2 regions of the Mesorhizobium sp. LNHC221B00 genome follow, and region 2 is predicted to be linked to the other one. Evidence: predicted binding sites of a transcription regulator. Region 2 holds the regulator's gene; the other holds the start of a gene.
The links. Region 2 encodes PhoB, which activates phosphate uptake and scavenging genes when phosphate is short. Its sites were predicted from a motif close to TGTCATNNANCTGTCAT; they were not measured.
Positions count from the first base shown of each region.

Region 1: the regulator PhoB is predicted to act here: its motif matches at 5,079-5,095, upstream of X741_RS161795 (RNA degradosome polyphosphate kinase).

Region 1 covers NZ_AYWR01000003.1:24,252-31,733, forward strand. The annotation lists gene X741_RS161825 (amino acid ABC transporter permease) at 1-519, shown strand, start outside; gene X741_RS161820 (amino acid ABC transporter permease) at 524-1,681, shown strand; gene X741_RS161815 (amino acid ABC transporter ATP-binding protein) at 1,706-2,509, shown strand; gene X741_RS161810 (TIGR02117 family protein) at 2,622-3,287, shown strand; gene X741_RS161805 (FAD-dependent monooxygenase) at 3,500-4,750, opposite strand; gene X741_RS161800 (zinc-finger domain-containing protein) at 4,770-5,015, opposite strand; gene X741_RS161795 (RNA degradosome polyphosphate kinase) at 5,160-7,361, shown strand; gene ppx (exopolyphosphatase) at 7,361-7,482, shown strand, end outside.
Region 2 covers NZ_AYWR01000004.1:177,661-185,142, reverse strand. The annotation lists gene pstS (phosphate ABC transporter substrate-binding protein PstS) at 1-693, shown strand, start outside; gene pstC (phosphate ABC transporter permease subunit PstC) at 760-1,743, shown strand; gene pstA (phosphate ABC transporter permease PstA) at 1,748-2,599, shown strand; gene pstB (phosphate ABC transporter ATP-binding protein PstB) at 2,596-3,399, shown strand; gene phoU (phosphate signaling complex protein PhoU) at 3,425-4,132, shown strand; gene phoB (phosphate regulon transcriptional regulator PhoB) at 4,149-4,838, shown strand; gene X741_RS159070 (ROK family protein) at 4,994-6,238, opposite strand; gene xylF (D-xylose ABC transporter substrate-binding protein) at 6,508-7,482, shown strand, end outside.

The DNA.
Region 1 (7,482 bases), on a different contig from region 2:
GTGGCGCTGATTGTCGGGCTGCCGCTGCTGGCTTACGTGCTGAGCGGCTTTCCGCTGAGCTTCGATCTTCCGAAACAGTCGACCTTCAACCTGACCGGCGGCTTTCAGGTCAAGCCGGAGTTCCTGTCGCTCTACCTGGCGCTGTCCTGCTACACGGCGGCCTTCATCGCCGAGATCGTGCGGGCCGGCATCAGGGGCGTAAGCAAGGGCCAGACCGAGGCCGCCGCCGCCCTTGGCTTGCGGTCCGGATCGATCCTGCGGCTGGTCGTGGTGCCGCAAGCCATGCGCATCGTCATTCCGCCGCTGACCAGCCAGTATCTCAACCTGACCAAGAACTCCTCGCTGGCCATCGCCATCGGCTACCCCGACCTGACGGCGACCGCCGGCACGGTGCTCAACCAGACCGGACAGGCGGTCGAAGGCGTGCTGATCATGATGATCGCCTATCTCATCCTCAGCCTGGTGACATCGGCCGTCATGAACGTGGTCAACGCCAGAATGGCGCTGGTGGAGAGGTAGGACCATGCAGGAACACGACATGACCTGGGTGCGTACCGAGATGGCGCTGGCGCAGCCGCCGCCGGCAAGCGTCAGCGGTCCGATCGCCTGGGTGCGCAAGAACCTGGTCGGCACGGTCGGCGACACCATCCTGACCATCCTCGGCATCATCATCGTCGCCTGGGTGCTGCCGCAGGTCATCGGCTGGGCGTTCATCAATGCCGTCTGGACCGGGCCGGATCGCACCGTCTGCGCGACCGTGGCGCAAGGCGGCATTCAGCCGGATGGCTGGAGCGGCGCCTGCTGGGCCTTCGTCAATGCCAAGTTCGGCCAGTTCATGTTCGGCACCTATCCGGTCGAGGAGCGCTGGCGGCCGATCGTGGTCGCCATCCTGTTCGCGGCGCTGCTGATACCGATGCTGATCCCGCGCGTGCCCCGCAAGGGGTTGAACGCCATCCTGCTTTTCCTGGTGCTGCCGATCGTTTCCTTCTTCCTGCTGGTTGGCGGCATGTTCGGTCTGCCGCATGTCGAAACCTCGCGCTGGGGCGGGCTGCTGATCACGCTCAGCCTCTCCTTCGTCGGCATCGCCGTGTCGCTGCCGCTGGGCACAGTGCTGGCGCTCGGCCGGCGCTCCAAGATGCCGATCGTCAAGATGCTGTGCGTCATCTTCATCGAGGCCGTGCGCGGCATCCCGCTGATCACCGTCCTGTTCTTCGTCTCCGTCATGCTGCCGCTGTTCCTGCCGGCCGGAGTCACCTTCGACAAATATTTGCGGGCACTGATCGGCGTGTCGCTGTTTGCCGCCGCCTATATGGCCGAGGTGGTGCGTGGCGGGCTGCAGGCGATCCCGAAGGGCCAGTATGAAGGCGCCGATTCACTCGGCCTCGGCTATTGGCAGAAGATGAGCCTGATCGTGTTGCCGCAGGCGCTGAAGCTGGTTATCCCCGGCATCGTCAACACCTTCATCGGCATGTTCAAGGACACCAGCCTGGTCCTCATCATCTCGATGTTCGACCTGCTCGGCATCGTCAAGCAGAACTTTTCCGACGCCAATTGGGCAACGGCGCAGACCGCGAAATCCGGTCTCGTCTTCGCCGCCTTCGTGTTCTGGCTGTTCTGCTTCGGCATGTCGCGCTATTCAATGTACACTGAACGCCGGCTCGACACCGGCCACAAACGCTAAACAAAAAAGCAAGGGGACCCCGTCATGGCCACCGAAAATGCCGTCAGCGCGGAAGAGATCAAGGTCAACGCCGCCAAGATGCATATCTCCACCACCGATGTCGCCATCGACATCATCGCCATGCACAAATGGTATGGCGAGTTCCATGTGCTGAAGGACATCAATTTGAAGGTGATGCGCGGCGAGCGCATCGTCATCTGCGGCCCGTCGGGCTCCGGCAAATCGACGATGATCCGCTGCATCAACCGGCTGGAAGAGCACCAGAAGGGTAAGATCATCGTCGACGGCAAGGAGTTGACCAACGATCTGAAGAAGATCGACGAGGTGCGCCGCGAGGTCGGCATGGTGTTCCAGCACTTCAACCTGTTCCCGCATCTGACCATCCTGGAGAACTGTACGCTGGCGCCGATCTGGGTGCGCAAGACGCCGAAGAAGCAGGCCGAGGAAATCGCCATGCACTTCCTCAAGCGCGTGAAGATCCCGGAACAGGCCAACAAATATCCCGGCCAGCTGTCCGGCGGCCAGCAGCAGCGCGTAGCGATCGCGCGCTCGCTGTGCATGAACCCGCGCATCATGCTGTTCGACGAGCCGACCTCGGCGCTCGATCCGGAAATGATCAAGGAAGTGCTGGAGACCATGGTTGGCCTGGCCGAAGAAGGCATGACCATGCTGTGCGTCACCCACGAAATGGGCTTTGCCCGCAAGGTCGCCAACCGGGTGATCTTCATGGATCAGGGCCAGATCGTCGAGCAGAACACGCCGGCCGAGTTCTTCGACCACCCGCGCCACGAGCGCACGAAACTGTTCCTGTCGCAGATCCTGCACTGAGCGATCCGACGCCAGTTCAGGAAGCCCGGCCGCACCACGGCCGGGCTTCCTTGCATTTGAGCGAGTGGATCGCTTGCATTGGAACGCGACTGAGCCGCAGAGTCGCCGCCTCATGAGAAAACTCGGCCGTTTTCTGGCTCTGCTGTTGATAGCGGCCGCGCTCGCCGCGACGCTCGGCACGCTGGTGCCGCGGCCGCTGTGGCCGGCCGCCGCTGCGGGCGAGGGCACCCGGCACATATTGGTGCTGAAGAACCCGATCCACACCGACATCGCCATTCCGGTGGACGATGCCGTGCGCCAGCGCTTTCGTTTCCTGGTCGAGGCCGGCATCCCGGCCGACAGTCCCGAGGTGCGCTACATCGTCTTTGGCTGGGGTGGCCGCGCCTTCTATCTGGAAACGCCGACCTGGTCGCAGCTCAAGGCCATTCCGGTGATGAAAGCACTGACCATTGACGCGTCGGTCATGCATGTCGATGTCGCCGGCGCCATCGCTGAGCCACATCCCGACATTGCCGGTTTCGATATCGGCGAGGACCGTTTTGCGGACTTGCTCGATTTTATCGCAGCCAGCTTCCAGCAGGGGACTGGCGGCCCAATCGTCATCGAGAATGCGGCCTATTCCAGGTTCGACCGCTTCTACGAGGCGAGCGGGCATTTCAACGCACTGGTCGGCTGCAACACCTGGACGGCGGCGGCGTTGCGCACCGCCGGCCTGCGCACCGGCTGGTGGAACCCGCTGCCGGCTTCGCTGGGACTGTCGATGCGGCTGTATGATTAGCGTGGGCATTCCGCGAATTGGCAAGCGTCGCGTTCCTTCGGGCCCCCCTCTGTCCTGCCGGATCTCGCTCCGGCTTTCGCTAATCTCCAACGTTTGCAAAAAGGACGCCGGCGCCAAAGCTGCCAATCTCTCCCCTCGTGGGGGAGATGTCCGGCAGGACAGAGGGGGGCGCTGTCCCGCCAGCCTATCGATTTCTTTATTGTCTCGATGTCCTACCGCCTGACAATCTTCGGTTGCTCCCACCCGTAGAGCCATTCCAGATCCGCCGCGAGCTTTTCCGCCGGCCGCGTCGCCAGCACCAGGTTGCGAGCCAATGCCACCGGGCCCCAGGCGTGCCAGGCCAGCCGGTTGAGCGCGCCGCGCCGGGTCACCTTCTCGACGCGCGGTCGCCTGAGATTTTCCCAAATCGCCAGGCCCTGCTTCGGATCAGCCGGGAAATCGGCAATTACCCCGGCAAGCGTTGCGGCATCTTCGATGGCCATGGCAGCCCCTTGTGCCGCGAATGGGGTCATCGCATGTGCGGCGTCGCCAATCAGGGCGATGCCGGTTGGTGTCGTCCAGTGCAGCTTCTGGTCGACTGTATGGAGCGGCCAGGTCAGCCACGGGCCCGCCATTTCGACCAGTCTTGCAAGGGCTGCCGCCGTGCCGCTCATTGCATTGGCGAGGATGACGGGATCGGCACGACCCGACCAACCCTCGGCAATGCGCTCGCCTTTGGTGAAGGCGACAAGGTTGAAGGCATCGCCCTTGCTGACGGGATAGGCGACCATGTGGAATCCGGGATGCAGAAAAGTCGTGACACAATCAGCCGCCCCAATCGCGGCAAAGGCTTGTCCGGCGCCGCTATCGGCGGTGACAGTCGTGCGCCAAGCCAGTTCGCCGGAAAAACGGCTTCTTGATGATCCTCCCCGAGCCTGATCGACAACCGCGCGCACGGATGACCACACGCCGTCGGCGCCGACCAGAAGGAAGCCCTGCGACTGGACGATCTTGCCGTCCGTCTCCCCGTCCGTCTCCAGCGTCGCCGTCACACCATGGTCGCCTGTGGCAAAGCCGCTGACGCGCGCACCCTTGACCAGCTGAATATTCGGGCTTTCGGCGACGTGTGCGGTCAGCGCGCTCTGCAGATCGGCTCTGTGGGCGACGAGATAAGGCGCGCCCCAGCGTTCTTCGGCGGCTTGCCCGAGAGGGACACGCGCCAGTTCGCGCAACGTCCTTGCGTCCTTCAGCACCACGGCCTCAGGCCGCACCGCGGCCGGCAGCAGCCGGTCGAGCATGCCGAGCTGGCGCAGGATGCGTGTCGCATTGGGGGAAAGCTGGATGCCGGCTCCCACGGCCTCCAGCCGCTGCGCCTGTTCGAACAGCTGCACGGGATAGCCGCGTTCGGCGAAGGCAAGCGCCGCGGTCAGCCCGGCAACGCCCGCTCCGGCGATGACGACTTGCCGGGAGCGCTTGTCATCCATCAGGTCCGTCGCGGAAGGATCAGGCGGCCTGGTCGATGTAAAGGCAGCCCGCCGGCAGCGTTTCCGTCGCCTTCAGCTTCGGCGAATAGCGGTAGAGCGTGGAGCAATAGGGGCAGACCTTCTCATTGTCGTCGCCCATGTCGAGAAACACATGCGGATGGTCGAAAGGCGGATTGGCGCCCGTGCACATGAATTCCTTGACACCGATGTCGATTGCCGGAAAGCCCGCATCGTTCTGGAAATGGGGAATGGAACCGCCTGCCATCGTCGTCTCCTTAACGCAGTCTCGCATGCATCTGGATCATAACAGGTCTCTTTGCAAGATCGATGAAATCAAACTGTCGCAAAAGCCTGTCAGAGGATAAGTTAAGCCGGTTAACCGGCCGAGCTGGTGGGAAGAGCAGGAACAATGAACGAACTGAAGCCGGTGCAGAGCGAATTCATCAATGTCGAGGCGGCAAGCCCGGAGGGCGGCAATCCAGACCGTTTCGTCAATCGCGAATTTTCCTGGTTGCAGTTCAATCGCCGCGTGCTCGAGGAATCGCTGAACACCAATCACCCGCTGCTGGAGCGCGTCCGCTTCCTGTCGATCTCGGCCGCCAATCTCGACGAGTTCTTCATGGTCCGTGTCGCCGGCCTCGCCGGCCAGGTGCGAGAGGGCATCGTCTTGAAGAGCCCTGACGGCCGCACGCCCGAACAGCAGCTCGAACAGCTGCTGCGCGAGGTCGAGCGGCTGCAGGAAGACCAGCAGAAGAGCCTGTCGGCGCTGACCGTGCTGCTCAACAAGGAAGGCATCGAGACCACTACGCGGGATGCGCTGACCAAGGACGAGAAGGCCTGGCTGGAAGAGCATTTCCAGGACCAGGTGTTTCCGGTGCTGACCCCGTTGTCGATCGATCCGGCGCATCCATTCCCGTTCATTCCCAATCTCGGTTTCTCGATGGCGCTGCAGCTTCGCCATCGCAAGAATGCCGAGGAGATGAGCGCGCTCTTGCGCCTGCCGGTGGCGCTGAAGCGCTTCATCCGCCTTCCGGATCGCAAGCACCATGTCCGCTTCATCCCGCTTGAAGAGGCGGTCGGCCTCTATATCGGCAAGCTGTTCCCCGGCTATGAGGTCAAGGGTTCCGGCACATTCCGCATCATCCGCGACAGCGACATCGAGGTCGAGGAGGAATCGGAAGATCTGGTGCGCCTGTTCGAGACGGCGCTGAAGCGCCGCCGCCGCGGTTCGGTGATCCGCATCGAGTTCGACAAGCTGATGCCCAGCGAATTGCGCGACTTCGTTGCCGGCGAGCTTGGCGTCTCGTCGAGCCGCATCAGCGTGCTCACCGGCCCATTGGCGCTCAGCCAGATCTCCGAGATCGTGGCGGTCGCCCGCGACGACCTGAAGTTCACGCCCTACAATCCGCGCTTTCCCGAGCGCATCCGCGAGCATGGCGGCGACTGTTTTGCCGCCATCCGCGAGAAGGACATCATCGTCCACCACCCCTATGAATCCTTCGACGTCGTGGTGCAGTTCCTGCGCCAGGCCATGGCCGACCCCGAGGTGGTGGCGATCAAGCAGACGCTTTACCGCACCTCCAACGACAGCCCGATCGTGCGCGCGCTGGTCGATGCGGCCGAGGCCGGCAAGTCGGTGACCGCGCTTGTCGAACTCAAGGCCCGTTTCGACGAGGAAGCCAACATCCGCTGGGCGCGCGATCTGGAGCGCGCTGGCGTGCAGGTCGTGTTCGGTTTCCTCGAACTCAAGACCCACGCCAAGATGTCGCTGGTGGTGCGCCGCGAAGACGGCAAGCTGCGCAACTACGTGCATCTGGGCACCGGCAACTACCATCCGGTCACCGCGCGCATCTACACCGACCTGTCCTTCTTCACCACCGATCCGACGATCGCCCGCGACGTCGCCCAGCTGTTCAATTTCATCACCGGCTACGCCGAGCCGACCGATGAAATGCGGCTGGCGATCTCGCCCTTCACGCTGAGAAGCCGCATCCTGAAGCACATTTCCGCCGAAGTCGCCCATGCGCTGGAGGGAAAGCCGGCGCGCATCTGGATGAAGATGAACGCGCTTGTCGACCCGATCATCATCGATGCGCTCTATGATGCCAGCCGCGCCGGCGTCGAGATCGACCTCGTCGTGCGCGGTATCTGTTGCCTCAGGCCTCAGGTTCCGGGGCTGTCGGAAAACATCAGGGTGAAGTCGATCGTCGGCCGGTTCCTCGAGCACAGCCGCATCTATTGCTTCGGCAATGGCTATGGCCTGCCCTCGGACGAAGCGATCGTCTACATCTCCTCGGCCGATCTCATGCCGCGCAATCTCGACCGCCGCGTCGAGACCATGGTGCCGATCACCAATCCAACTGTGCATGAACAGGTCCTTGGCCAGATCATGCTCGGCAACATCATGGACAATCAGCAAAGTTTCGACGTATTGGCTGATGGAACCTCCCGGCGCGTCGTGCTGGAGGAGGGCGAGGAACCGTTCAACGCGCAGGAATATTTCATGACCAATCCGAGCCTGTCGGGACGGGGTGACGCGCTGAAGTCGCACGCGCCCAAGCGCATCGCGCAGTTCAAGCGCCGCAAGAAGAACGCTGCAGCGTCCGGCTGATGCTGTCTGATTCCCAGGGCCGGCTGCAGGACCGCCGACCGCTGTCCATCATCGACATCGGTTCGAATTCGATCCGCCTTGTCGTCTATGAGGGGCTGGCGCGTTCGCCGACCATGCTGTT
Region 2 (7,482 bases):
GACGGCAAGACGCTGGCCCAGATCTATCTCGGCGCCATCACCACCTGGGACGATGCCGCGATCAAGGCGCTGAACCCCACCCTAACCCTGCCGTCGACCGCCATCGCCGTCGTGCACCGCTCGGACGGCTCGGGCACCACCTTCAACTTCACCGACTACCTGGTTAAGCTCTCGCCCGACTGGAAGGACAAGGTCGGCTCGGACACGGCCGTCGAATGGCCGACCGGCGTCGGCGCCAAGGGCAGCGAAGGCGTTGCCAACACCGTCAAGCAGACCGACGGCGGCATCGGCTACGTCGAATACGCCTATGCCAAGCAGAACAACCTGTCCTACTCAAAGATGCTGAATGCAGCCGGCAAGGTCGTCGAGCCGTCGCTCGAATCCTTCGGCGCTGCCGCTTCGAACGCCGACTTCAAGACTGCCAAGAACTTCAACGTCATCATCACCAACGAGCCCGGCGACACCACCTGGCCGATCGCTGCTTCGACCTGGGTGCTGATCCACAAGGTTCCCGATGACGCTGCTGCCACCGGCGAAGCGCTGAAATTCTTCGCCTGGGCCTACAAGGACGGCAAGGAAACCGCCAAGGCGCTCGACTATGTGTCGATCCCCGACAGCGTCGTCGACCTGATCAAGGCTTCGTGGAAGACCGACATCCAGGCCGACGGCAAGCCCGTCTACGCCGGCGAGTAACATCTCTGGAGGAGCGCCGCGCCCGCGGCGCTCCTTTTCCTTCAACTCGAAAGAGCCGAGCTTGACATGAGCGCTGTCCAGGAAGCCTTGCCAGCCATCCGAGGTTCGCGCGACGCCATCGTCAGGCGGTTTGCGCTGACAGACGCGATCTTCCACGCAATGACCCGCGCCGCCGCGATATTGGTGCTGGTGCTGCTCGGCGGCGTCGCGATCTCGCTGTTTGCCGGCTCTTGGCAGGCCCTCTCGACCTTCGGCTTCTCGTTCCTGACCAGCGAAAGCTGGAACCCGGTGACGGAGAAATTCGGCGCGCTGGCGCCGATCTACGGCACCATCATCACCTCGGCAATCGCCATCCTGATCGCCGTGCCGCTCGGCATCGGCATCGCCATTTTCCTCACCGAGCTTTGCCCGCGCCCGCTGCGGCGCCCCATCGGCATGGCGGTGGAATTGCTGGCCGGCATTCCCTCGATCATCTACGGCATCTGGGGCCTGTTCGTGCTGGCGCCGTTCCTGCAGACCACGGTGCAGCCGTTCATCATCAGCGTGTTCCACGGTATCCCAGGCCTCAGCAGCCTGTTTGCCGGCCCGCCCTACGGCATCGGCCTGCTGACATCGTCGATGATCCTCGCCATCATGGTGCTGCCTTTCATCACCTCGATCACCAAGGACGTCTTCGACACGGTGCCTCCGGTGCTGAAGGAATCGGCCTACGGCATCGGCTGCACGACCTGGGAAGTGACCCGCCGCGTCGTCATCCCCTACACTCGGATCGGCATCATGGGCGGCGTCATGCTCGGCCTTGGCCGCGCGCTCGGCGAAACCATGGCGGTGACCTTCGTCATCGGCAACGCCCACCGCATCAGTACGTCGCTGTTTGCGCCCGCAACGACGATCTCCGCGACCATCGCCAACGAATTCACCGAGGCGGTCGGCGATCTCTACACGTCTTCGCTGGTGGCGCTCGGCCTGATCCTGTTCGTCATCACTTTCCTGATCCTTGCCATCGCACGCTACATGCTGATGCGCATCGACGCCCGCACCGGAGCCTGAACCGATGTCGACAGCCACGTCGCTTCACCAGAGCCGCAAGCGCAAGAATGGCGTGATGATGACGCTGTGCGTCGCCGCGGCGGGCATCGGCCTTGCCTGGCTGGCGCTCATTCTCGGCGCCCTGCTCTACAAGGGCCTGTCGGGCGTCAATCTTTCGGTCTTCACGCAAATGACCCCGCCGCCCGGCGACGCCGGCGGCCTGCTCAACGCCATCTACGGCAGCATCGTGATGACCGTCATCGGCATCATTGTCGGCACGCCGATCGGTGTGCTGGCCGGCACCTACATGGCCGAATACGGCCGCTTTTCGAAGCTCACCACCATTGTGCGCTTCATCAACGACATCCTTCTGTCGGCGCCGTCGATCATCATCGGCCTGTTCGTCTACGAATTGATGGTTCGGCCGATGGGGCACTTCTCGGCGATCGCTGGCGCCGTCGCGCTGGCCATCCTGGTCATCCCCGTCGTCGTGCGCACCACCGAGGACATGCTCAATCTGGTGCCCAACGCCTTGCGCGAAGCCGGCACCGCGATCGGCGCGCCGCGCTGGGTGGTCATCCGTTCTGTCGCCTACCGCGCCGCGCTTTCGGGCATCGTCACCGGCATATTGCTGGCCATCGCCCGCATCTCCGGCGAAACGGCGCCGCTGCTGTTCACCGCGCTCAACAACCAGTTCTGGTCGAGCAATCTCAACGCGCCGATGGCCAGCCTGCCTGTCACCATCTTCCAGTTCGCTCTCAGCCCCTACGAGGAATGGCAGCAGCTGGCCTGGACCGGCGCACTCATAATTACATTGACGGTTCTCGCGCTCAGCATCTTTGCGCGCAGCCTGACCGGACGCAGAGAGGACAAATGAGCCAGATGTTGTCTCCAGACATGACGATCGCCGCCGAGGCAGCCGCCAAGGCAAAGATCGAGGTCAAGAACCTCAATTTCTACTACGGCCAGTCGAAGGCGCTGAAGGACATCACGCTGTCGCTGCCCGAACGCAGCGTCACCGCCTTCATCGGACCGTCGGGCTGCGGAAAGTCGACGCTGCTGCGCGTCTTCAACCGCATCTACGAGCTCTATCCCAGGCAGACAGCCGAGGGCCAGGTGCTGCTCGACGGCAAGAACGTTCTCGACCGCTCGCAGGATCTCAACCTGTTGCGCACCAAGATCGGCATGGTGTTCCAGAAGCCGACGCCGTTCCCGATGTCGATCTATGAGAACATCGCCTTCGGTGTCAGGCTCTATGAGAAGATCAGCAAGGCCGAGATGGACGGCCGCGTCGAACAGGCGCTGAAGCGCGCAGCACTCTGGACCGAGGTCAAGGACAAGCTCAATGCCAGCGGCCTCAGCCTTTCGGGCGGCCAGCAGCAGCGGCTCTGCATTGCCCGTACCGTGGCGGTGAAGCCGGAAGTCATCCTGCTCGACGAGCCGGCCTCGGCGCTCGATCCGCTGTCGACCGCCAAGATCGAGGAGCTGATCGACGAATTGCAGGCCGACTACACGATCGTCATCGTCACCCACAACATGCAGCAGGCGGCGCGCGTGTCGAAGCAGACGGCCTTCATGTACCTGGGCGAACTGGTCGAGTTCGACAAGACGGAGAAGATATTCACGTCGCCCCGCGAGAAGCGCACGCAGGACTACATCACCGGCCGCTTCGGCTGATCGCACGCATACGAGGACCAGGATCATGGCCGAACACACGGTTGCAGCCTTCGACGAAGATCTCGGACAGATCAGCAGGCTGATCAGCGACATGGGCGACCTCGCCGGCTCGATGGTCGGCGGTGCCACCAAGGCGCTGCTGAACTCCGACAATGCGCTCGCCCAACGCGTCGTCTCCGATGACGCGATCATGGATGCGCGCCAGCGCGAGCTGGACGACCGCGCCATCACGCTGATCGCAAAGCGCCAGCCGATGGCCGACGATCTGCGCCATGTCGTGGGCTCGATCCGCATGGCCGGCGATCTCGAACGCATCGGCGACCTTGCCAAGAACATCGCCAAGCGCGTCGGCACGGTCGGGCTCTCCGCCACGCCGCGCGACCTGTCGCACTCCATCGACGCGATGGCGCAGCTGGTGCTGATCCAGGTTCAGGGTGTCATCGAGGAATATGCGGCGCGCGATGCCGCCGCACTGGCCAAGCTGCGCGCCGACGACGAGCGTATCGACGTCAAATACACTTCGGTGTTTCGCGAACTGCTGACCTACATGATGGAAGATCCGCGCAACATCACCGCCTGCACGCATCTTCTGTTCTGTGCCAAGAACCTCGAACGCATCGGCGACCACGTGACCAACATCGCCGAGAATGCGTATTATGTGCTGACCGGCACGCAGCTGCCCGCCAATCGCCCGAAGCAGGACGAAACCGCGATGTCGGCGCCGGCGGCATAGCAGGGGTGACCAGCCGATGATCGCGCCACGCATCATGGTGGTGGAGGATGAGGAGCCGCTAGGGGTGCTGCTCCGCTACAATCTGGAATCCGAGGGCTACCAAGTCGAGGTGGTGACGCGCGGCGACGAGGCGGAGATCCGCCTGCAGGAGAACGTGCCCGACCTTCTGGTGCTCGACTGGATGGTGCCGGCGGTGTCCGGCATCGAACTCTGCCGGCGCCTGCGGATGCGGCCCGAGACCGAGCGGCTGCCGATCATCATGCTGACCGCGCGGGGCGAGGAGAGCGACCGCGTGCGCGGCCTGTCGACCGGCGCCGACGACTATCTGGTCAAGCCGTTCTCGACGCCGGAGTTCATGGCACGCGTCAAGGCGCTGCTGCGCCGCGCCAAACCTGAAGTGCTGTCCAGCGTGCTCAAGGTCGGCGATATCGTGCTCGACCGCGAATCGCACCGTGTCTACCGCAAGAAGAGCGAGATCCGGCTCGGGCCGACCGAGTTCCGCCTGCTCGAATTCATGATGCGCCATCCCGGCCGGGTGTTCTCGCGCAGCCAGCTGCTCGACAATGTCTGGGGCGAGACGATCTACATAGACGAGCGCACCGTCGACGTGCATGTCGGGCGGCTGCGCAAGGCGGTCAACAATGGCCGCATGCCGGATGTGATCCGCACGATTCGTGGGGCGGGCTACGCGATCCGGGAAGATTAGGGGATATGCTGATATTCAGGTGATGCCGGCCTGCGAATGGCGGCTTCCTGCGCTTCCGGTACTCACGGACCCAAATGTCCGCTCCGTTCCGGTTCTCGGAATCCACCATTCTCGCCTCGGCCTGACCTGAATCTCAACACATCCCGGCGCCTTGCTCAGGCAACATTCTTCCCAGCCGCGCCTGCTCTCGCCTGCACGCCCGGCGCGAAAATTTCCTGGTCGACGAAGGTCAGTGCGCGCATGGCGCAGCCTTCGCGGATCAGCGGCAGTTCGTTAGGCTCGGTGTCGAAGGAGATCGATTTCGAGTGCTGGCCACCGGCGGTCTGGGCAATCGCCTCGCGCAATGCCGGCTCGATCAGGTCGAAGGCGGCGGCGCTGACGCCGACCATGGCGACGGGGGCGGGATCGATCAGCGCGAACAGGCTGCCGAGGCCATAGCCGAGCGCCTCGCCGGCCTTGCGATAGGCCTGGCGCTCCGGCCCGTCCTTGTCGCGCGCCGAGGCCGCCAGCGCCCGCATGTCGGCGTCGCTGACGTCGACCGGTTCGGTGTCCTCGCCAAGCTGTCTCGCGTTGCGCCAGATGGCGTAGTTGCCGGCATAGGCCTCGACGCAGCCGCGCCGTCCGCAGCGGCAGAGTGCGCCGCCCGGCCGGTGGATCATGTGGCCGAATTCGCCACCCGACGAGTGGGTGCCGGTGAACAGTTGGCCCTTCAGCACAAGGCCCATGCCGATGCCGTGAGACAGCAGAATGGCGATGAAGTCGTCGCGGTAGCGCTCGGGATCGCGCCAGCGCAGCGCCACCGCCATCATGTTGCAGTCGTTTTCCATGGTGGCGGGGATGCCGAACTCGGCCTCGAATATGTCGGCGAACGCGATGTCGGTCTGCGGCGTGATCGGCGACCACAGCATGGCGCGCGCCTCGGTATCGGTGATGCCCTGGATGGCTAGTGCGATGCGGGCGACGCTGCGGACATCGATGTCGGGATCGTCGATGCGGCGCCGCACGATGGCGACGCATTCGCCGATCAGCGCCTCGCGCGACATGGTCAGCGTGTCCAGCCGGCGCTGTTCCTCCGATATCACCTGGCCGGCATAGTCGATGACGGCGACCGACAGGAAATTCAGCGACAGCACCACGGTCATCACCGCCGCCGCCTCCGGGTTGAGGGTAAGGCCGACCTGCGGCCTGCCGCGTTTCAGCGACCCGGCCTCGCTCGGCTTGCCCTCGGTCAGGACGCCTTCGCCGATCAGGTCGGAGGAGATCGCCGAGATGGTCGAGTGGCTGAGGCCGGTGGTGGCGGCGATCTCGGTGCGCGAAGGCTGACCGGCACGGCGCACGGCCGAGATCACCATGGCGCGGTTGCGCCGGCGCAGATCGTCGTGGCGGATTCCGACCGACATGTTCACCCACATCCTCCCGGTCGCCGCGGCCTTTCGTGCCTCCCGAAGGCCGCCAGCGAAGCCGCCAAATACTGGCAGAAGCGCCGCACGCCGTCATTATTTATTCCGGAGCTCGAAAAAAGTCCGCGGCACCTCAAAATCCATCAGAATCATTGTTGACAGTGTTCCGGCGATGGACCAGTGTTTTTTCGAGGCTCGAAAAAATAGGGTCTTTGTGCCGGCCTTAGGGTCAGTTTGGTCGCGCTATACGCGGCGCAGGGAGGAATATCATGAAGAAATTCACAGCCGCCATCCTGGCGGGTGTCGCCATGTCGCTGACGCTTGCGTCGGTCGCGCAGGCGAAGGACAAGGTCATCGGCGTTTCCTGGTCCAACTTCCAGGAAGAGCGCTGGAAGACCGACGAGGCCGCGATGAAAAAAGCGATCGAGGCCGCCGGCGACAAGTACATCTCCGCCGACGCGCAGTCCAATCCCGGCAAGCAGCTCACCGATGTCGAAAGCCTGATCTCGCAAGGCGCCAATTCGCTGATCATCCTGGCGCAGGACGCCTCGGCCATAGGCCCGGCGGTGCAGAAGGCATTGGACGAAGGCATTCCGGTCGTCGGTTATGACCGCCTGATCGAGAACAAGGACGTCTTCTACCTGACCTTCGACAACAAGGAAGTCGGCCGCTTGCAGGCCAGCGCGGTGTTCAAGGCCAAGCCGGAAGGCAACTACGTCTTCATCAAGGGCTCGGGTGCCGATCCGAATGCCGACTTCCTGTTCTCGGGCTCGATGGAAGTGCTCAAGGAAGCCATCGACAGCGGCAAGATCAAGAATGTCGGCGAGGCCTATACGGACGGCTGGCTGCCCGCCAACGCCCAGAAGAACATGGAACAGTTCCTGACCGCCAACGACAACAAGGTCGACGCGGTGGTCGCGGCCAATGACGGCACTGCAGGCGGCGTCGTCGCGGCGCTGACGGCGCAAGGCCTTGCCGGCACCGTGCCGGTGTCCGGCCAAGACGGCGACCATGCAGCACTCAACCGCATCGCGCTCGGCACCCAGACCGTGTCGGTGTGGAAGGACGCGCGCGAACTCGGCAAGAACGCGGCCGAGATCGCCTCGCAGCTGGCCGACGGCAAGAAGATGGCCGACATCGCCGGTGCGAAGGACTTCACGACGCCTGGCGGCAACACCGTCAAGTCGCTGTTCCTGACACCGGTTGCGATCACCAAGGACAATCTCAACGTGGTCATCGACGCC